DNA from 2 places in the Kribbella sp. NPDC049227 genome. Region 2 is predicted to be linked to the other one. Evidence: predicted binding sites of a transcription regulator. Region 2 holds the regulator's gene; the other holds the start of a gene.

Region 1 (11,054 bases), on a different contig from region 2:
GATGGTCGCGGCGAACCCGGGCTGGCAGCGGCTCGTCGCCCGGCTCACCGAGGAGCTCTACCTGCGCGTCGAACAGCGGCAGAGCGAGCTGCTGCTGACCGACGCGACCGCACGGTACCGGCAGTTCCTGGCCGACCACGGCGCCCTCGCGACCCGGCTGACCCAGCGCCAGATCGCGTCGTACGTCGGTGTCACCCCCGAGGCCCTGAGCCGGATCCGGCGGCGATTGATCTCGATCAACGACGACCGGCCCGGCAGTGCCTACGGTCGGGAACATGACGACGATGCGCGTGATGGCAACCGATCGAGTCGGCCCCGGAGCGGTCCTTCGGCCGCACGCCCTTCCGGTGAGGCAGCCGGCTGACGGCGAGGTCCTGATCAAGGTCATGGCCGCGGCGGTCAACCAGGCCGACCTCGGCATGGTGGCTGGGAACTACCGCTGGTACGACGAACTCCGGCTGCCGCTCGTCCCCGGGTACGACGTGGCCGGCGTGGTCGAGGCGGGCGACTGGGAGGTCGGTGCCGCGGTGATCGCGAGCACCGGTCACTCCCGGACGCAGGTCGGCGGCTATGCGGAGTACGTGACGCTTCCGGCAGGACACGTGGCCGCGGCGCCGGCGAACCTCGACTCGGTCGAGGCCGCCACGCTGCCGCTGGCCGCACTCACCGCCCACCAGGCGCTGGACCTCCTCGATCTCGGAGCCGGCCAGACGCTCTTGGTCAACGGAGCACGTGGTGCGGTCGGACGGTTCGCGGCCGAGCTGGCTGTCGCTCGGGGAATCAGCGTCAACACACCAGACTCGACGACCACGCCCGCGCCCTCCTCGGCCGACGCCGCCTTGGACGTCGTCGGCGGCCCGCGGGCCCGTGCGGCGTTCGCCGCGGTCCGTGACGGCGGCAGGTATGTCACGGCGGTCCCGGAGTTCTGGGTCCCTGGCGGTCAGTTCACCCCGGCGCGCGGCATCGAGCCCACGATCGTCCGGGCCGAGCCCGACGGCCGGCGCCTGGCTGAGATCGCGCGTGCCGCCGAGGCCGGCCGCATCACCACGACCGTCGCCAAGACCTTCGCCCTCACCGAAGCCGCCGCTGCCCTTGACCTGCTGGGAGCAGGCGGCGTCCGCGGCAAGCTGGTCCTGATCCCCTGACCTCCTTCAGAACGACTTCTATTGCGGAAGGAAGCTCGCCGCGATGCTCCCTAGTGTGGAGGTATGACGACGAACACGGACATCAGGCCCTTCCGGATCGAGATTTCGCAGGCGGAGGTGGACGACCTCAAGGCGCGGCTGACCAACGCACGGTGGCCCGCCACGCCGCCGGTGGACGACTGGAGCCGCGGGGTTCCTGTCGGCTACCTGAAGGAGCTGGCCGAGTACTGGGCCAACGACTACGACTGGCGGGCCGCTGAGGCCGCGCTGAACGAGATTCCGCAGTTCACGACCGAGATCAACGGTCAGCGGATCCACTTCTTCCACCAGCGGTCCGCGTCGCCGGACGCGTTGCCGCTGATCCTGACTCACGGATGGCCGGGGTCGCCGGTGGAGTTCCAGCAGATGATCGGGCGGCTGACCGATCCGGCGGCGTACGGCGGTGATCCGGCTGACGCGTTCCACGTCGTCGTACCGTCGCTGCCTGGCTACGGGTTCTCCACTCCCCTCGGACCCGGTGGATTCAACCTGTTCGGGGTGGCGCAGATGTGGGCCGAGCTGATGAGCCGGCTCGGGTACGAGCGGTACGCCGCCCATGGCACGGATGCCGGATCGGGTGTGGCGGGGATGCTGGCGATGGTGGATCCGGCGCACGTGGTCGGCGTACACCTGGCCGGCGTGAGTGCCGGTACGCCGTTCGGCGACCCGCTGTCCTTGGACGGGTTGTCGGTGTCGGATCGGGCGCGGGCGGAGCGGTTCAACAAGATGCTGGACGAGGGGTTCGGCTACCTGGTGCTGCAGTCGACGCGGCCGCAGACGCTGGCGTACTCGCTGAACGACTCGCCGATCGGGCAGCTCGCTTGGATCGTGGAGAAGTTCGCGGAGTGGACCGACCCGATCCACCCACTGCCGACCGAGGCGGTCGACCGGGATCAGTTGCTGACCAACATCAGCCTCTACTGGTTCACCGGTTCCGGCGCATCGTCGGCGCATGCGGTGTACGACGGCATGCGGGCCTGGAAGGCGATGGTCGCGCAGCAGGGACAGGGTGACTCGGAAGGCTGGGGCGGCCACGAGGTCAGCGGGCCTCCGACCGGAGTCGCGGTGTTCGGTGCCGAGAGCGCGATCCGCAGCCTGGCGGATCCGGCCGGCAAGATCGAGCACTGGAACGAGTACGAGCGCGGCGGCCACTTCGCCGCGATGGAAGTCCCCGACCTCCTGACCTCCGACCTGCGATCCTTCTTCGCACCACTTCGCTGAGGCCACTGAGGGACGCCATCAGTTGCCGGGCTGGGCCTCGCGGGTCCAGCCCGGCGACGGCTTGAAGCAGAGCCATTCGATGACGGCGGAGCCGACCACGATCGGGATCACCCAGGACCAGGCCTGGTTCGGCAGGCTTACCACCGCAATCGCTGTCCACAAGGCGATCCAGCCACCGCCGTAGCCGCGCAGCACACCGCGGTACCACAGACCTCCGGGTGCTTCCGCGGCCCGCTGGCCGAGGTACACGAACAGGTACGTCGCGACCGAGATCGGCCAGAACACCCACAACTGCGACCAGTTGTACGGCACCATCACGAGTGCGGTCAGGCAGACCAGTGCGATCGCCCAGTGGTAGACCTCACCGGCCCAGGTCAGCCCGTGCCGCCGCAACGTGAGCACGATCGCAAGTGGGCCGAACACCACCGCCACCACTCCCGCGACGACGTGCAGGATGAGCGCGATGTCACGCATCGCCGGGCCTCCCCGACTCCGGGCAGGCACCGGAGCTCTCTGACATGTCACGGAGCATAGGGGTCGGAACGGCGGCCGTCTGCCCCTCGGCGCACCCAGTTGGGAACGCCGAGGGACAGTACTCAGGCCTCCGGGAAGGACAGGACTCTGCGGACCGCGAAGTTCCGGTATCCCAGCCGTTCGAAGCTCTTGGCCATCGGGACATTGCCGAAGTCGGTGTCCGCGCGGATGTGTTCGGCACCGGTCTCGGCCAGCAGGTGGGTGATCTCGGCAAGCAAGTCGTCGATGTACCCGTGCCCGCGGTGCTCGGGCACCACACCCAGGTAGCCGACGACCGGGCCGCCCGCGTTGGCCGACGGGATCGCGAACCCGATCAGCTTGCCGTCGGCGTCGTACGCGAGCCGCCACCAGCTCCGGTCACCCGGCATCGACTTGTACAGGGCGAGGTCGTCGCGGGCCGCGCCCTCGACTCCGAGCCGGGCGATCTCCCGCGCGGTCGCGGCATCCAGGCTGCCCTCACTGACGCGGACGAACACCTGGACGAACGCCTCGTCGTCGGCCGGTTCGAACCGCACTCGGGTGGACCGCTCAGGCAGTCCGTACCCCGGCTTCCACTCGTACCGCAGCCGGTCGGTGACCTGAGTCAGCCCGAGTGCGGCGACCGCACGCGAGCGGGGCTCGAGCGCGGCGACGACGTCGGGCTGGTCCTGCCAGTCGCTGTCCAGGAAGAAGTGGTACTCCGGCGGCTCGGCATCGGCCGGCCGCGCCTTCAGGCCTTGCTCGATCAGCGCCGTCCAGACCGGCACCGGGTCGCCGTCGCCGGCGTAGTACAGGCCGTCGATGCTGAACGGGTGGTCCTCGTCGGGCGCGCCCCACCAGATGGCGAGCGCCTGGATCTCGCCGTTCTCCTCGGCGACCCAGGTCCAGTCGTCGCGATACATGCCCCCGGCAACGTACTCGCCGTAGCGCTCGGCCGTCACGGTGTTGACGGACTTCTGCTCGATCAGAGCGTGGATGGTGTCGAGGTCGGCCTCGACGATGGTGCGGATGGTCACAGATCCTCCAGCAGGAGGCGCGCTTCCGCTCAGTGCGAGCTGTGCGAGCGGATCGGTCGCGCCGGGAAACAAGTCAGTGTGTTCATCGGCCGCTCCTTCCGCTCCGTCATGCTCTCTCGCCGGGCCAGACACTAGAGCCTGGAGGGGGTCATAGTCCAGCTGTTATTCACAGGTGGGATGTACCGCGGTTGCCTGAGCAGGGAAGCCTCCGGGCATGAGAACCCTCATCGCCGCCCTCACCCTCGTCACCGCGACCGCCCTCGGCTCCACGGCGTACGCCGTACTGACGCCCTCCCAGACCACGGCGTACGCCGTACCCACGCAGTCCGCGGCCGCCATTGCGGACTGTGCGCTCAGTTCGTTGCCTTCGCAGGCATCCGACACGCTCGAACTCATCTACTCCGGTGGGCCGTTCCCGTACCCCCAGGACGGCACCGTGTTCCAGAACCGGAAGGCATCCTGCCGGACGAGTCGACCGGCTACTACCACGAGTACACCGTCAAGACGCCTGGATCGCCCGACCGCGGCGCGCGCCGGCTGATCGGCGGCGGCGCGACCACCGACCCCGCGCACGTCTACTACACCGCCGACCACTACGCGTCGTTCTGTGAGGTCGACGAAGAGAGCTAGTCCCAACCGCCGACGGTACTGTCGTCGACACGTTGAGTAACCAGTCCGCCCCTGACGGAAGGACTCATCCTCGATGTCGACCCTGCGCAGGGTGGTCGTGATCGGCCTGCTCGCCGTCGGACTGGTCGCCGGCGGCCGGCCCGCACCCGGGCTGGCCATCGCGACCGGCAACCCACTGAAGCTGACCAGCGGTTTCTACGTCGATCCGGACTCCAGCGCGGCTCGCTACGTGCAGCGGCACCCGGGTGAGACCGAGATCAAGACCAAGATCGCGGATCAGGCGGGTGCGCGGTGGTTCGGTCGTACGAGCGGTGATGTCAAGCAGGCCGTGACGGCGTACACCGCGGCTGCCGACAAGCTGGACAAGCTGCCGGTGCTTGTCGCGGGCAACATCCCGGGCCGCGACTGCGGTGGTCGCTGGAGTGGTGGGGCCGAGTCGCCATCGGCGTACCGGACCTGGATCAGCCAGTTCTCCGACGGGATCGGCGCCCGGCCGGCGATCGTGGTGATCGAGCCGGATGCGCTGGCACGGCTCGACTGCCTGCCGGCGAAGGACCGGCCGGCGCGGATCGCGCTGCTCAAGTACGCCGCCAACCAGTTCGCGACGACGAACCCGAACACCTGGGCCTACATGGACGCCGGTACGGCGACCACGCTCGAGACCAAGGAGATGGCACGGCGGCTGCGGCTGGTCGACATCGGCAAGCTTCGCGGCTTCGCGCTGAACACGTCGAACTACTACACGACCGAGGAATCCGCTGCGAGGGGCACCGCGATCAAGGCGGCGCTCGGCGGCGCCGGTGAGTTCGTCATCGACACCAGCCGCAACGGCAACGGCTCCAACGGCACCTGGTGCAACCCCGCGGGCCGGAAGCTGGGCGCGCCGACGCAGGTTGGCGCCGCACCAGACGAGTCCGCCCCCACCACCCGCACACCCGCCGACCTGCTGCTCTGGCTCACCACGCCCGGCACTTCCGACGGCCTCTGCGGGCTCACCCCAACCGTCCCCCTCGGCACCTTCTCCCCCACCCTCGCCACCCACCTAATCACCGCCACCTAACCAAACACCACCGGTCCCCTACTGCCTGACTTTCACCACACCCACAACAGAAAGCGGCCCCGGGTCGGAACCCGGGACCTGTCCCGCCTTGCGCTGTCGGACTTCACCGCACCCACAACCCCCACCTACAACGGAAAGCGGTCCCGGGTGGGGACCCGGGACCGCTTTTGTCCTGCTGTGTGCTGTCGGACTTCCTAGCTCAGAAGTCCATGCCGCCCATGTCGGGCGCGCCACCCGGAGCGGCCGAGGCCTTCTCCGGCTTGTCGGCGATGACGGCCTCGGTGGTGAGGAACAGGGCCGCGATCGACGCCGCGTTCTGCAGCGCCGAGCGGGTCACCTTGGCCGGGTCGATGATGCCGGTCGCGATCAGGTCGACATACTCGCCGGTCGCGGCGTTCAGGCCGTGTCCGGTCGGGAGGTTGCGGACCTTCTCCACCACGACGCCGCCCTCGAGGCCGGCGTTGATCGCGATCTGCTTCAGCGGGGCCTCGACGGCGTGGCGCACGATCTGCGCTCCGGTCGCCTCGTCACCCTCGAGCTCCAGCTTCTCGAACGCCGCCACGGACGCCTGCAGCAGAGCCACGCCACCACCGGCGACGATGCCCTCCTCGACGGCCGCCTTCGCGTTGCGAACGGCGTCCTCGATGCGGTGCTTGCGCTCCTTCAGCTCGACCTCGGTGGCCGCGCCGACCTTGATCACCGCAACGCCACCGGCCAGCTTGGCCAGCCGCTCCTGCAGCTTCTCGCGGTCGTAGTCGGAGTCCGACTTCTCGATCTCGGCGCGGATCTGGTTCACCCGGCCGGAGATCTGGTCGGCGTCACCCTCGCCCTCGACGATGGTCGTCTCGTCCTTGGTGACGACGATCTTGCGGGCCTGGCCGAGCAGCTCCAGGTCGACGGAGTCGAGCTTGAGGCCGACCTCCTCGGAGATGACCTCGCCGCCGGTGAGCACGGCGATGTCGACCAGCATGGCCTTGCGGCGGTCACCGAAGCCCGGCGCCTTGACGGCGACGGCCTTGAAGGTGCCCTTGATCTTGTTGACGACCAGGGTGGCCAGGGCCTCGCCCTCGATGTCCTCGGCGATGATGGCCAGGGACTTGCCGGTCTGCATGACCTTCTCCAGCACCGGGACCAGGTCCTTGATGCTCGAGATCTTGCTGTTGACGATCAGGATGTACGGGTCGTCGAGGACCGCTTCCATCCGCTCCGTGTCAGTCACGAAGTACGGCGAGATGTAGCCCTTGTCGAAGCGCATGCCCTCGGTGAGCTCGAGCTCGAGGCCGAAGGTGTTGCTCTCCTCGACGGTGATGACGCCTTCCTTGCCGACCTTGTCCATCGCCTCGGCGATGATCTGGCCGACCTGGTTGTCAGCGGCCGAGATGGACGCGGTCGACGCGATCTGCTCGCGGGTCTCGACGTCCTTGGCCAGCTTGAGCAGCTGCTCGCTGACCGCCTCGGTCGCCTTCTCGATGCCCTTCTTCAGGCCCATCGGGTTGGCGCCGGCGGCGACGTTGCGCAGTCCCTCGCGGACGAGAGCCTGAGCCAGCACGGTGGCGGTGGTAGTGCCGTCACCCGCGACGTCGTCGGTCTTCTTGGCAACTTCCTTGACGAGCTCGGCCCCGATCTTCTCGTACGGGTCCTCGAGCTCGATCTCCTTGGCGATGGAGACACCGTCGTTGGTGATCGTGGGGGCGCCCCACTTCTTCTCCAGGACGACGTTGCGGCCCTTCGGGCCAAGCGTCACCTTGACGGCATCGGCGAGGGTGTTCATACCCCGCTCGAGGCCGCGGCGCGCCTCTTCGTTGAAAGAAATCAGCTTGGGCATTCTCCGCGAGTCCTCCCGCGTCGAGTCTTGGTGGTTCAGCCGGCCGGATGCCCGCGACGGACGGCGCCGGCAGCGCGGCGGTCACGTCCCGCCACAGTCCCAGCACCTCATCGAGGCCGTCTTCTGTCCCACTCCATGAGCACGAGTCTTATCACTCTCACCCATGGAGTGCTAACCAAGTATTAGCACTCGCCCCAAACGAGTGCAAGCCAGCCCTCGCTACCGTGAGCGCATGGTGGAGGTGCGACCGGCGGGGCCGGACTCGTGGCGGGACGTGGCAGCGGTGATGGGTGAGCGCGGCGATCCGTCGCGCTGCCTGTGCCAATATTTCCGCCTCCGCGGCCGCGCCTGGTCCGACGCTACCCCGGACGACAATCGTCAGGCCTTGCGCTCCCAGGTGTGTCACGGTGAGCGACCACCCGGAGTCCTTGCGTACGACGGCGATACGCCGATCGGCTGGTGCGCGGTCGCCCCACGTACGTCGTACCCACGGGTCCTGGCCTCACCCCACTGGCGCACCGACCACCCCGACTCGTGGGTGATCACCTGCTTCGTCGTACCGGTCGGGAAGCGCCGGAAGGGCGTTGCGGGTGAACTGGCCGCCGGTGCCGTCGCCATGGCCCGCGAGTACGACGCTCCGTCCGTGGAGGGCTGCGCGGTCGACACCGCACTGGCCGGTCGCACTCCGTCGGCGGATCTGTACCGCGGCCCGCTGTCGGTCTTCCTGGACGCCGGCTTCACCGAGGTCAGCCGCACCAGCCCGCAGTGGGTCCTGGTCCGCAAGCTCCTCGGCGGGACTGAACGCGCTGTCCACGGTGTTATGGGAGGCGTAGATAATTGAAGACTTGAGGAGTTGAGATGTCCGTCGAGCACTGGTTCGACTTCGTCTGTCCCTTCTGTTACGTCGCGCAGGACCGCAACCGGGTACTACGGGAGCACGGGATCGAGGTCGTCGAGCACGGCATGCGGATCCACCCGGAGATCCCGCCGGGCGGTACACCGGCCGGACCGCGCGTCGGACCGACGTACGACTTCCTCGCCCAGCAGGCTGAGGAGGCCGGTCTGCCACTGCACTGGTCGGACCGGATGCCGCACACCCGCACTGCACTGGCTGCCTTCGAGTGGCTGAACAGCGTCGACTCCGAGGTCGCCGAGCGGTTCGCCACCTCGGTCTTCGCCGCGTACTTCGCCGAGCAGCTCGACATCGAGTCCGTGGACCTGCTGAGCACCCTGGCCGAGGCAGCCGGCGGTGACGCTGCCCGACTCCGCGCAGCTCTCACCGACGGAACGGCGTACGACGCTCTGACACGGTCGGAGCAGCGCGCCGCTGAGTACGGCGTGATGGGTACGCCGACCTGGATCGTCGGCGGGCAGGCCGTGAGCGGTCTGCGGCCGCGGGAGTGGTTCAAGGACCTGGCCGGAGTGCTGGCGGCCTAGGACTCGAGTTGGGCGACCAGGAACTTCGGTGCGGTCAGGCGCCAGGCCTCGGTGATCAACTCCTGCACCTCGTCGGCGTCAGCCGCGGCCAGGTCGATCTCCAGCCAGGCGAACCGGCCGCCCTCCCAGGAAGGTGAGTAGACCTCTGGGCTCTCCGCGACCAGCGCCTGCTGCTCCTCGCGGAGCGCCTTGAGCATCAGCCTGCTCTCGTCCTCGGACATGTAGGCGAAACCCTTCTTGCGGACCTTGAAGGCCGGTTGGCCGGCCCAGCCCTCGTGCTCCTCGGTCCCCGGCAACCCCTGCATCACCTTCAGCACCGTCTGCGCGTCCATCCCCCGACGGTAAATGCGGCCACCGACAGTCCGAACGTCTGCTGATCCGGGCCGAAAGTGGTAAGGGCCGCCGGATCAGGGACACCGGGGTCAGGCCAGGGGTCAGGTCGGTACCGATCCTGATGTGGCGGACCGCCTCCGGGCGGGAGAGTAGAGCCATGACGAACTCCAACGCACCGTTCCAGAACCTCTCCGGCAAGGTCCTCCGCCGGTCCCAGTCCCAGCGGATGCTGTCGGGTGTCTCCGGCGGACTCGCGGAGTACTTCAACATCGACGTGACCCTGGTCCGTCTCGCCATCGTCGGCCTGACCGTGATCACCGGCGGTACCGCGCTGCTCGGCTACGCGGTCGCGTGGATCGTGATCCCCGAGGCCGACGGCAAGGCGGTCTGGCAGAACGTCCAGCAGTCCGTGAACCAGCCCAGCTCCCCGGAGGCCGACATCGCCTCCCGCATCTACGACGACAACAACAGCAAGCCCCCGGCGGCGTGACCACCCCTGCGCCGTACCCCGGCGCAGCCACCCCCGGACGCAGCGCGGCAGGGTGACCACAACCACCGTCACCCTGCCGCCCTGCATCGGCGACCGACACCCGTCATGACGAGTTCTCGCCAGCCGGATCGATTGCCGGTGTCCCTCCGGGCTCCTTACGTTCCAAAGCGTGCTCCCACGACTACTTCCCGCCCTCGCCCTCGCCGGATCACTGGCCCTCGCGCCAGTGACAGCAACCGGCAGCGCCGCGGCCGCGTCCACCGCCGCGCACGAACAGTCAGCCGCAGTCACCAGGACTGACCTGGTCACACTCGTGACCGGTGACGTCGTACGCCTGGAGACCCTGGCAGACGGCAAGCAGCAAGCCACTGTCGTCGCCACCGCGCCCGGCAGCTCCAACGCCGGCACCCACACCTATCTCCAGGACGGCGACGTGTACGTCGAGCCGGCCTCGGCGCTGGACCTGATGGCCGCCGGCAGACTCGACCGGCGGCTCTTCAACGTCAGCGCCCTCGTGCGCCAGGGGTACGGCGACAACGACCGGAGCACGCTTCCGCTGATTGTCTCGTACCGCACCGGCGCGACCTTCAAGGCCGTCAGCCAGCCGAAGGACGCCAAGGCCGGCTTCCTCACCGACATCCAGAAGCGGCCCGACGTCGAGAAGGTGTGGCTGGACGCCCGCACGCGGCCGGTCGGCACGCAGCTCACCAAAGGCACCAAGGACTCTGCCGCAACGAAGACCACCGGCGCGTACGACGGAACGGGTTCGCTGATCGCGGTCCTGGACACCGGCATCGACGCGTCTCACCCGGACTTCGCCGGCCGGATCGACCTGACCCGCGACTTCACCGGCGGCAACGACACCACCGATCGGTTCGGCAGTGGCACACACTCCGCGTCGCTCGCCGCCGGCAGCGGCGCCGCGTCCGACGGACAGTACGCCGGTGCCGCCCCGGGCGCTCACCTCGCGGTCGGCAAGGTCTTCGACGACAGCGGTGCCGGCTACGAGTCCTGGGCCATCGCCGGGTTGCAGTGGGCGGTGGACTCGGGGGCTGACGTCATCGACGTCAACATCGCCGGCAGCATCACCCGTGGCGAGGATCCGCTGACCCAGGCGGTCGACGACCTCGGCCGGCAGTCCGACGCCCTGTTCGTCGTACCGACGAGCTCCAAAGGCTATGCCGAACCAGGTACGACGAACGTGGTCGCACCCGGCGCGGCTCCAGCCGCCCTCACCGTCGGTGGCACCAACCGTGGCAACTGGTGGGACCAGGCGAGGCACGGCGTCATGGCGGACCGCGGGGCCATCAAGCCTGAGCTCGTCGCACCGGCGTTCGGCGTCATC
Region 2 (11,054 bases):
ACGCTGTTCGTCACCGCGTCCGGGCTCGGCGTCCAGCAGTTCGAGGCCAAGGACGCCGCCGGGCAGCGTTTCGTCGTACCCGACCACCGGTACCTGTTCGCCTTCACCAGCGAGAACGCGGCGACGTACGACGGATCGACGCGGGCGTTCGCGGTCGCGGACAAGAACGGGCTGAACGACACCAAGCTGCTGGCGCGCGCGGCCCGCGCGTCGGCCTCGTTCCCGGCCGCGTTCGGCCCGGTGCTCGAGACCCCGAATCTGGCCGACTCACCGCCACGCGTGCAGCCCGCGACCGCGGAGTCGGGTGCCTGGCTGGTGGACGGCGGCGTACTGGACAACGCACCCTTCGGTCCGGTCCTCGATGTCGTGGCAAGGCGACCGGTCGCCGGACGCGCCAGCCGCTACGTGTTGTACGTCGTACCGTCGGCCGGGATCGGGAGTGCGTCGACGGCGTTGCCGGAGGCGAAGGAGCCGAGCTGGCGGGTGGCGGCGCTGTCCGCCGTGCAGTTCCCGCGTGAGGTCGACTTCCGGTCCGATGTGGAGCAGCTCGAGCGGTTGCTGCTGGAGGCGGACGCGTCCTGGTCCGACACCCAGCGGCTGTTCGATCGTTGCATGAAGCAACCAGTCGAGCGGGACCGGCTGCAGTCGGCGGCCAGGGCACTGCAGCCGACGTACTCGCGCGGCCGCGCCGCCGGCGGGGTCTGGGAGGCGGTGACGATCGCCAGTCACGACCAGTCGACCGTCCTCGACGCGGCGACCGCGCTGTCCGAGCAGGAGATCGACGAGATCCTCGGGACCGGCCACCCGTGGGTGCCCGATCCGGACGGCTCGACGGCTCCGCTGCAGAACGATGCCGAGGGCAATCCCAGTTGGCTGTGGGGGACAGGTGCGGCGGAGCGCGTCGTACGGCTGATCCTGCGCTCGCTGCGCAACCGGATCAGCGAGGCGCCGAAGGAGCAGCGGGCCGAGCTGGAGCGGCGGCTGAAGGCGGCCAGCGATGCTCTGCTGAAAACGCAGGCTGTGCGGGACGCACTCACCGAGCGGCTGACCGCCGCTGACCTCGACCTGAGCCCTGCCGGTGGCGCCGAGGCCGTCGCGGTCGGGCTGAAGGACATCTTCACCGACCTGCAGATCCAGCGGGCGCTGGGCGACACGTTCGCCGAGCTGATCGCGGTCGTCGGGCGGGACCTCGTCGAGACCGCCCTCGAGGTGGAGATCGTGTCGCGCTGTACGTCGGCGCGGACGCCGCAGCAGCGGAGTGCGCCGTTCCAGTTCCTCCGGCTCGGGCCGGACATCCCGCTGCCGCTGCTGGACGACCAGCCGGAAGGCTCGATTGCCAACAACCTCAAGGACCGCATCCTCTACGGGTCGCAGGTCGGGCACTTCGGCGCGTTCGGTGCGGCGGACTGGCGGCGGTGGGACTGGCTGATGGGCCGGCTGCACTGTGTCGCGCACCTGGGCGCGATGCTCGGCGCCGACGAGGACTGGATCCGCGAGACGCAACGGCAGGTCCTGAAAGCAGAGGAGTGGAAGGTCGAGGCGGTCGCCGAGCGCGTCCAGCGGCTGGCCCAGGACTTCCCGATGGGCGCGGGTCTCGGTGCGCTCACGACGATGCGCGACGAGCTGAACCAGTCGGACGAGGGCCGGGCGACCACGAAGGGCCTCGCGGACCGGATGGTCGACGTGTCCAGCGGACTCGGGCCGCAGGTCGGCGACTGGGTCAAGGCGATGGCGGGCCGCAAGGACAAGCCCGGTTCGTGGTTGTTGCAGTGCGCGCGCTGGTTCACCGAGCCGGCGCGGCAGTCGGTGTGGACCCGTCTGGTGCGCGGCGCCAAGGTGTCGCCGGCCAAGCGCCCGTTGGTCTTCGAGCAGTGGTTGCCGGTGGCGGGCATCGTGCTCGGCGTGGTGTTGCTGGTCGTCGCCGGGCTCGTCGAGCAGAGCGCCGTACGGATCATCGCGGCAGTGCTCGCCGGAGTGGTGCTGGCGGCGACCGCCGTGCTCGGTGCCGTGACCTGGTACGTCCGGCGTGCACGGAAGCGGATCCAGGCCTGGGTCGAACGGCGGATGCCGGAGATCAGTCCAGCGTCACGAAATCGATGAGCTCCTCGACCCGGCCGAGCAGCGCCGGGTCGAGATCGGCGAAGCTGGTCACCTTCGACAGGATGTGTTTCCAGGCCGCGGCGACATCGGCCTGATCCGTGGCCGGCCAGCCGAACGACTGCAGCACGCCCTTCTTCCAGTCCTGCCCGTGCGGGATCCGCGGCCAGGCCTTGATCCCGACCGACGACGGCTTGACCGCCTCCCAGATGTCGATGAACGGGTGCCCGACCACCAGCACGTGCCGGTTGGTCACCTGGGCCGCGATCTTCGACTCCTTGGACCCGTCGACCAGGTGGTCCACCAGGACGCCGAGCCGCCGGCCCGGACCGGGCTGGAAGCGGTTGACGATGCCGGGCAGGTCGTCGACACCTTCGAGGTACTCGACCACGACGCCTTCGATCCGCAGGTCGTCGCCCCACACCTTCTCGACCAGTTCGGCGTCGTGCCGTCCCTCGACGTAGATCCGGCTGGCCCGGGCCACCTTCGCCCGGACGTTGTCCACCGCAACCGAACCGGACGCGGTCCGCGTCTTCTTCGCCGGCCCGGCCTTCTTCGGCGGCTTCAGGCTGACCGGTTTGCCGTCCAGCCAGAACCCGGGCCCGAGCGGGTACGTCCGGATCTTCCCGAACCGGTCCTCGAGATCGACCACGCCGTGCTCCCAGCGCACGATCGCGCCGACGAACCCGGAGGTCGGCTCCTCGACGACCATGCCCTTCTCGATCTCGACCTCGACTGTCCGCCCGTTCTTGGGCTTGCGCCAGTCCCCACTCAGTACGTCGTTCCCATACCTGTCAGCCACCGCCCAACCGTATGTCGTCGTACTGCTAGAACGTGGGAGCGGCTTGGGTTGTGGTGGGTTGGCGGGACGGGGAAGCGACCGTGAACAGGAGATAGGTGAGGAAGCCGGCGACCAGGCCGACTGCCCACGAGTAGTCGTAGAGCGGCTTGAGGAAGGGGATCAGGCCGTCCTCCGGGAACGGGCCGGCGCCGGGGTTCGAGTACGCGCCGCCGACGGCGAGGACAGAACCGATGACGGTGGCGACGACCGCGCGCCAGTTCCAGCCGGCCGAGTACCAGTAGCGGCCGCCCGGTAGGTAGAGGTCGGCGAGGTGCAGGCTGGTGCGGTCGATCAGCCAGTACCCGGCGATCAGTACGCCGGCGACCGAGGCGAGCAGGCCGCCGTAGAAGGACAGCCAGACGAAGATGTAGATCGACGGATCGGAGATCAGCCGCCACGGCTGGATCACGACGCCGATCACGCCGGTGACCAGGCCGGCGGTCCGGAAGTTCAGCCAGCGCGGGACGGCGTTGGCGAAGTCGTACGACGGGCTGACCACGTTCGCCGCCACGTTGCACGACATCGTCGCCAGGATCGCCATCACCAGGCCGATCGTCACGACCACCGGGTTCTCGAAGCGGCGGGTCAACTCGACCGGGTCCCAGATCGCCGTGCCGTAGACCAGCACGGTGCCGGACGTCGTGATGATCGAGACGAGCGCGATGAACGACATCGTGGTCGGCAGGCCGATGATCTGGCCGACGACCTGCTGGCGCTGACCCTTACCGAACCGGGTGAAGTCAGGCATGTTCAGGCTGAGGGTCGCCCAGAACGCGATCATGCCCATCAGCGACGGCGCGAAGATCTTCCAGAAGTCGGCGTCCCAGCCGAGCTTCGACGGCTGGGACAGGATCGGGCCGAACCCGCCGGCCTTGACCAGGATCGCCACCATCAGCGCCAGGAACGCGACCGTGACGAGTGGCGCCGCCCAGTTCTCGAACCGCCGCAGTCCCTCGATGCCGCGCCAGATCAGCACCATCTGGATCACCCAGAAGAACGCGAAGCTGAGCCACATCGTCCACGGGTGCCCGCCGACCGCGGACGCCTCCGTCCAGCCGTTGCCGAACAGTTCGCCGACGATCACGAAGATCGCCTGGCCGCCGATCCAGGTCTGGATGCCGAACCAGCCGCACGCGATGAACGCGCGCAACAGGGCCGGGAAGTTCGCGCCGCGGACGCCGTAGAAGGCGCGCGCGAAGACCGGGAACGGGATGCCGTACTTCGTCCCGGCATGACTGTTCAGCAGCAGCGGGATCAGCACGATCAGGTTCCCCAGCGTGATCGTGATGAACGCCTGCAGCCAGTTCATCCCGAGCGCGACCAGACCCGCGGCCAGCAGGTAGCTGGGAATGTTGTGCGCCATCCCCATCCAGAGCGCCGCATAGTTGTACGTCGTCCAGTGCCGCTCGGGCAATCGGGTCGGCGCGAGCTCCGCGTTGGCGTACGGGCTGTCCGCGAGGACGGCGGGATCAGCCAGTTCGACTCTGCCGTCGGGATGAGTGGTCTGCTCGATCGTGGTCATGGTTACCACCCCATCCGGTCGTGGTTCGCGCCGCACTTCGCAACAAAGTGCGGCAAACCTGACCCGGTGTCAACGGACAACTACAACTTGACCGCCGACCCGCGCGCTTTCGGGATCAGCCCGGGCCGAGCAGGGGCAGCGTCGGGCGGCGCGGGGTGCCGAGTGCCTCGTAGCCGCGCTTGATCGCGTCCTGGAGTTTCTCGAGCGGCCACGGCCAGTCGTCGGTGTGGGCGAGCGCCTGCTCCAGTGGGGTCCCGCCGTGGTGGAGACCAGAGATGGTGTTGGCGACGGTGCCGAGGTCGCCGGCCTGGTCGCGCACGAACTCGGCGTCGACGACCGCGCCGTGACCCGGGACGACCTTCGACGAGCCGGACAGCATCCCGATCACCCGGTCGATCGTGTCCGGCCACTCCAGCGGGAACGAGTCCTCGCCGTACGACGGCGGCGCCGACTCCTCGATCAGATCGCCGACGAAGTACACGTCCACATCCGGCACCACGACCACCACGTCGCCGTCGGTGTGCGCGTTCCCCAGATGCAGCAACTCGACTCTGCGGTCGCCGAGATCGATCACCTTCGCCACCGCGAAGGTCTGCGCCGTCAGCTCGGCGGCCGTCGCGGCGTTCTCGTGGGCGATGACCTCGGCCTGGTCGAAGACGCTGTTCCCGGCGACGTGGTCGAAGTGCGCGTGGGTGTTGACGACCCAGCGCACCGGCTGGTCGGTCAGTTCGCGGATGTGCTCGCGCAGCTCCTGGGCCTGCTCGGTGGTGGCCCGGGTGTCGATCAGCACCGCACCTTGTTCTCCGACGACCACACCGACGTTGAGGTCCCATTCGTCGTACCGGCGGACCCAGCAGCGATCCCCGACCTCGGCCCACGTACTCATGCCGACGACCCTACTTGCTCGGCACCTTCCGCCGAGCAAGCCCTATCCAGGGGGCGGATCAAGACTTGAAGGCCGGTCGGGCGGCGCTTAGGGTCGCGGTGGCGGTTCGCAACGGTTCCGAACTCGGCAGCGAAACTTTCGAAGGGCGGTCGGCGTGACGACACGACGTGCACTGGTGGTCCGGGGCGGCTGGGAAGGGCACTCGCCGGTCGAGGCGACCGAGCTGTTCATCCCGTTCCTGGAAGGCAACGGTTACGAGGTGACCGTCTCGGACAGCACCGAGAGCTACCTCGACCTGGACGGCACCGACCTGGTGCTGCAGTGCGTCACGATGAGCGAGATCGACGCCGACCACTTCAAGGGCCTGGAGGCCGCGATCCGCCGCGGCACCGGGTTCGCCGGCTGGCACGGCGGCATCGTCGACTCGTTCCGGGCCAACGCCGACTACAGCTTCATCACCGGCGGGCAGTTCATCTCGCACCCGCACGGCTTCACCGACTACCGCGTCGACGTCGTCGCCGAACACCCGATCGTCGAGGGCATCACCCACTTCGACGTCCACACCGAGCAGTACTACGTGCACTACGACCCCACCAACACCGTGCTGGCCACCACCACCTTCCAGTCCCACCCGGACTACCCGTGGATCGAGGGTGCCGTGATGCCGGCCGTCTGGACCCGGACCTGGGGCGCGGGCAAGGTCTTCGTCTGCACCGTCGGGCACAAGCTGGACGACCTCGAAGTACCCGAGGTGCGGACCATCGTCGAGCGGGGGCTGCTGTGGGCGAGCAAGTGACGGGCATCGGCATCGTCGGTACGGGCGTCATCTCCGGCACCTATCTCGACCATCTGGCCAAGCTGCCCGGCGTCGATGTGGTCGCGGTCGCCGACCTGGACGTCAGCCGCGCGCAGGCGATCGCCGACGGTAACCCGGCCATACGCGCACTGTCCCCGGACGAGCTGTACGCCGCGGACGACGTCGAGATCGTGCTGAACCTGACCATCCCCGCCGCCCACGCGCCGGTGCACCAGGCCGCCCTCGAAGCCGGCAAGCACGTGTACGGCGAGAAGCCGCTGGCCGTGGACCGGGCCGAGGCGGAGCCGCTGCTCAAGTACGCCGCCGCGAACAACCTCCGCGTCGGCTGCGCGCCGGACACTGTGCTCGGCACTGGTACCCAGACCGCCCGGGCTGTCATCGACCGCGGCGACATCGGCGTACCGACGGCTGCCACGGCGTCGTTCGTGACGCCCGGGCACGAGCTGTGGCACCCGGCGCCGGAGTTCTACTACCAGCCCGGCGGCGGTCCGGTCCTCGACATGGGTCCGTACTACGTCACGAGCCTGGTCACCCTGCTCGGTCCGGTACGACGCGTCACCGCGCGGGCCGGTCAGTCGAAGCAGGAGCGGAAGATCCACACCGGTCCGCGAGCCGGCGAGACGTTCCCGGTCCAGGTGCCGACGCACGTGACCGGCGTACTGGAGCACGAGTCGGGTGCGCTGACCACGGTGCTGATGTCGTTCGACATCTGGGCCGCGCGGTTGCCGCGGATCGAGGTGCACGGGACCGAGGGCAGCCTGTCCGTGCCCGACCCGAACGGGTTCGACGGCAAGGTCGAGATCGCTACCGCCGCCAACCGCGACTGGGCCGAGGTCCCGGTCGCCGGTGGGTACGCCGGAGCCGGCCGGGGCGTCGGGGTCGCGGACATGGCCCGGGCCGTCCGCACAGGTCAGCCGCACCGGGCCGACGGTGCACTGGCCTACCACGTGCTCGACGTACTCGAGTCCCTGCTCGAAGCGGCAGCCCAGGACCAGCCAGTGGATGTCGCGAGCACAGTCACCCGGCCCGCCGCCGTACCGTTGGGAGCATCTCCCGAGCGTGGCTGAGACCCGTCCCACGCCGTTACGCGTCGGTGTGAGCTACTACGGCTCGGTAGACTGGCACTCGGTTCAGCTGAGTGCCAAGGGTCACTGAGTCGTACGGTCGAGGCGAGGGAGGTGGTGCGCGTGCTGGACGATCGCAAGCTGGATGTTCTCCGCGCCATCGTCGAGGACTACGTGGCGACCCACGAGCCGGTCGGCTCGAAGACGCTGGTGGACCGGCACAACCTCGGGGTGTCGCCGGCAACCGTGCGTAACGACATGGCTGCGCTGGAGGAGGAGGGGTACATCACCCAGCCGCACACCAGCGCCGGCCGGATCCCGACCGACGCGGGCTACCGGCTGTTCGTGGACAAGCTGAGCACGGTCAAGACGCTGTCGCCGGCGGAGAAGAAGGCGATCACCTCGTTCCTGGCCGGCGCGGTCGACCTGGACGACGTCGTACGCCGTACTGTCCGGCTGCTGGCCCAGATCACCCGCCAGGTGGCGATCGTGCAGTACCCGTCGCTCAACCGCTCCAGCGTCCGGCACATCGAGGTCGTCACGATGACCCCGCGCCGGCTGCTGCTGGTGCTGATCACCAGCACCGGGCGGGTCGAGCAGCGGATCGTCGAGCAGACGAACGACGTCGACGAGCAACTGATCGCCGACCTGCGCTCGCGGCTGAACACCGCGCTGTCCGGGCAGCGGCTGACCGATGCGACCACGTCCCTGGCCGCGGTCACCGACCTGTTCGCCCCGGCGGACCGGCCGCTGGTCGCGGCGATCGTGACGACGCTGCTGGAGACGTTCACCGACGAGGTCGGCGAGCAGCGGATCGCGGTCGGCGGCGCCGCCAACCTGACCCGGTACGGCGACGACTTCGAGCGGAACGTGAAGCCGGTGCTGGAGGCACTGGAGGAGCACGTCATTCTGCTCAAGCTGCTCGGCGAGGCCACCAACCCGCAGACCCTGACGGTCCGCATCGGGCACGAGAACCCGTACGAGGAACTGGCCACCACCTCGGTGGTCGCGACCGGCTACGGGTCCAAGTCGGAGGCGCTGGCCACGCTCGGCATCGTCGGCCCGACCCACATGGACTACCCCAGCACGATGGGCGCCGTACGGGCCGTCGCGCGCTACGTCAGCCAGATCCTGGCCGACTCATGACTATCGCCATCAACCCCTGGTCTGGAGTATGAGCACCGATTACTACGCCGTCCTGGGCGTCAGCCGCGACGCGACGCCGGACGAGATCAAGAAGGCGTACCGCAAGCTGGCACGCCAGTACCACCCGGACGTGAACGACTCCGAGGACGCCCACCACAAGTTCCAGGAGATCGGCCGCGCCTTCCAGGTGCTGAGCGACCCGCAGAAGCGGCAGATGCACGATCTCGGCGGTGACCCGTTCGCGACCGCGGGCGCCGGCCCGGGCGGCGCGGGCTTCGGCCAGGCCTTCACGTTCACCGACATCATGGACGCCTTCTTCGGCCAGACCGGCGGGGCCACCCGCGGGCCGCGGCCGCGGACCCGGCGCGGCCAGGACGCGCTGATCCCGCTGCGGATCGACCTGGCCGAGGCCGCGTTCGGCACCACCCGGGAGCTGAAGGTCGACACCGCCGTCCTGTGCCCGACCTGTTCGGGTTCCGGTGCGGCGGCCGGCTCCGAGCCGGTCACCTGCGAGATCTGCCACGGTCGCGGCGAGGTCACCCACACCCAGCGGTCGTTCCTCGGCGAGGTCCGCACCATGCGGCCGTGCCCGAACTGCCGCGGCTTCGGTACGACGATCCCGAACCCGTGCGTCGAGTGCGCCGGCGACGGCCGGGTCCGGTCCCGCCGGACCGTCACGGTCAAGATCCCCGGTGGCGTCGACAGCGGCACCCGGGTGCAGCTGTCCGGCCAGGGCGAGGTTGGCCCCGGCGGCGGCCCGGCCGGCGACCTGTACGTCGAGATCGAGGTCGAGCCGCACGACATCTTCACCCGCAACGGCGACGACCTGCACTGCACGGTGACGCTGCCGATGACGGCGGCCGCGCTCGGCACCACGATCGACCTGCCCACGCTGGAGGGCGAGACCACGCCGCTGGAGATCCGGCCCGGCACGCAGTCCGGGACGGCGATGACGCTGACGGCTCGTGGTGTCCCGCGGCTGCGGCACGCGGGTCGCGGCGACCTGATCGTCCAGGTCATCGTCGAGACCCCGACCAGGCTGGACGACTCCCAGGTCGACCTGCTCCGGCAGTTGGCCGAGGCTCGTGGCGAGGAGCGTCCCCAGGGTCAGGTCCAAGCCGCCCACAAGGGCGTCTTCGGCCGCCTCCGCGACGCCTTCGGCGCCCACTAGATGCCCACCCACCAACCCACACCGACGCCAGCACGGCAGGTGCGTGCAACACCTGCAACACCTGCGGCGCCGGATGGGTGGGTGCGTGCTACGGATGCGGCGGTGGGTGTTGGGTTGACCGGCCGTTCTGCCTTTCGTTACCCCGCGTGTTCGGCGCCGCAGGCGTCGGGCATGCGGTGAGGGATGTGGGGACCAGATGGGAGTCGCGGTCTTCTTCGCCGCGGAACTGGACGGCGACGAACTGACCCTGGACGGACCTGAGGGTCGGCACGCCGCCGTCGTACGGCGGATCGGGCCGGGGGAGCGGGTCCGGTTGACGGATGGCCGTGGAGCTTGGGCCGAAGGTCCGGTGACCGCGGCGTCGAAGACCGGGGTGACGGTTGCCGTTGACAACCGTGGGGTGGAGCCGGCGGCGTCGCCCCGGTTGGTGGTGGTGCAGGCGTTGCCGAAGGGCGAGCGGGCCGAGCTCGCGGTGGAGATGCTGACCGAGGTCGGGGTCGACGTGATCGTCCCGTGGAACGCGGAGCGGAGTCAGTTCCGCAGCAACCCCGAGCGGTCCGCGAAGACGTACGCGAAGTGGCAGGCCTGGGCGTTCGAAGCCAGCAAACAGTCCCGCCGCTCCTGGTTCGCCACCGTGGAGCCCATCGCGAGTACGCCGGACGTCGCGCGACTACTGTCCGCCTCGGCACTCCCCGTCGTACTGCATGAGGAAGCCAAGACGCCGCTCGCCTCGCTCGAGCTCCCGACCGAGGGCGATATCGTCATCGTCATCGGCCCGGAAGGCGGCATCGCCCCGGCCGAGCTGGCCACCTTCGCCGCCGAGCCGATCCGCCTCGGCGACACGGTCCTCCGCACCTCGACCGCCGGCGTGGCCGCAGCCGCGGCCCTCCTGTCCCGCTCCCGCTGGACCTAGCGACTGCTCCCGCCGATGGCGGGTTGTTTCATCGCTGGCGTCAAATGAACCGGTGATCGAGCAAACAACCTGCTAGCGGACCTCGATGGTTTTGGAGTCGACGTCGGTGGTGGAGCCGTCGGCGGGGGAGATGAGGAAGGCCTCGATCTGCCAGGGGCCCGGGGCGAGCTTGAGGTTGAAGGCGAAGGGCGTGAACTTCTGGCCCTCCTTGGTGCTCGTGTAGCCCTTCCGTACCTCGCGGGTCTTCAGGTTCGTGGCCTCGTAGTTCACCGTCGCCTCGTACGCCGCGGCCGTGCCTTCGACGGTGACCATCGACTTGGTCAACTGACCCTGGGCCGGGGAGGTGATCCAGACCAGTGCCTGGACGTTGGCGGCCTGGGCGCGACTGAGTGGCGTACTGGTGTCGACCTGGCCGAACAGCCGGGCACCGACCTGGCCGTCCTGGGTGATCTGGACCTGCTGGCTGCTGTCGTCGAGGGCGCCTTGCACCGTGTAGATCAGCTGCTGGGCGGCCACGTCCGCGGTCTCCGGGTCGAGCTTCGTCGTCGGGAGCCGCTTGAAGTCGACGGTGACCGTGCCGTCGGACCTGGTGACGGT

What was found. The regulator HrcA, encoded in region 2, represses chaperone genes, less so after heat shock. The targets are predictions, from matches to a motif close to TTGGCACTCGNNNNNNNCGAGTGCCAA.
Region 1: the regulator HrcA is predicted to act here: its motif matches at 7,632-7,658, upstream of groL (chaperonin GroEL).

The regions. Positions count from the first base shown of each region.
Region 1 is NZ_JBICST010000001.1:650,821-661,874, forward strand. It holds gene ACGFH6_RS03285 (Crp/Fnr family transcriptional regulator) at 1-364, shown strand, start outside; gene ACGFH6_RS03290 (NADP-dependent oxidoreductase) at 348-1,145, shown strand; gene ACGFH6_RS03295 (epoxide hydrolase family protein) at 1,209-2,405, shown strand; gene ACGFH6_RS03300 (hypothetical protein) at 2,424-2,879, opposite strand; gene ACGFH6_RS03305 (GNAT family N-acetyltransferase) at 3,002-3,934, opposite strand; gene ACGFH6_RS03310 (hypothetical protein) at 4,149-4,475, shown strand; gene ACGFH6_RS03315 (ribonuclease domain-containing protein) at 4,394-4,564, shown strand; gene ACGFH6_RS03320 (glycoside hydrolase family 6 protein) at 4,638-5,624, shown strand; gene groL (chaperonin GroEL) at 5,824-7,449, opposite strand; gene ACGFH6_RS03330 (GNAT family N-acetyltransferase) at 7,682-8,290, shown strand; gene ACGFH6_RS03335 (DsbA family protein) at 8,308-8,886, shown strand; gene ACGFH6_RS03340 (MmcQ/YjbR family DNA-binding protein) at 8,883-9,218, opposite strand; gene ACGFH6_RS03345 (PspC domain-containing protein) at 9,377-9,709, shown strand; gene ACGFH6_RS03350 (S8 family serine peptidase) at 9,879-11,054, shown strand, end outside.
Region 2 is NZ_JBICST010000007.1:542,210-553,263, forward strand. It holds gene ACGFH6_RS32140 (DUF3376 domain-containing protein) at 1-2,100, shown strand, start outside; gene ACGFH6_RS32145 (DUF3097 domain-containing protein) at 2,075-2,899, opposite strand; gene ACGFH6_RS32150 (NCS1 family nucleobase:cation symporter-1) at 2,925-4,460, opposite strand; gene ACGFH6_RS32155 (MBL fold metallo-hydrolase) at 4,576-5,346, opposite strand; gene ACGFH6_RS32160 (ThuA domain-containing protein) at 5,501-6,142, shown strand; gene ACGFH6_RS32165 (Gfo/Idh/MocA family protein) at 6,127-7,230, shown strand; gene hrcA (heat-inducible transcriptional repressor HrcA) at 7,351-8,373, shown strand; gene dnaJ (molecular chaperone DnaJ) at 8,402-9,544, shown strand; gene ACGFH6_RS32180 (16S rRNA (uracil(1498)-N(3))-methyltransferase) at 9,741-10,457, shown strand; gene ACGFH6_RS32185 (Gmad2 immunoglobulin-like domain-containing protein) at 10,530-11,054, opposite strand, start outside.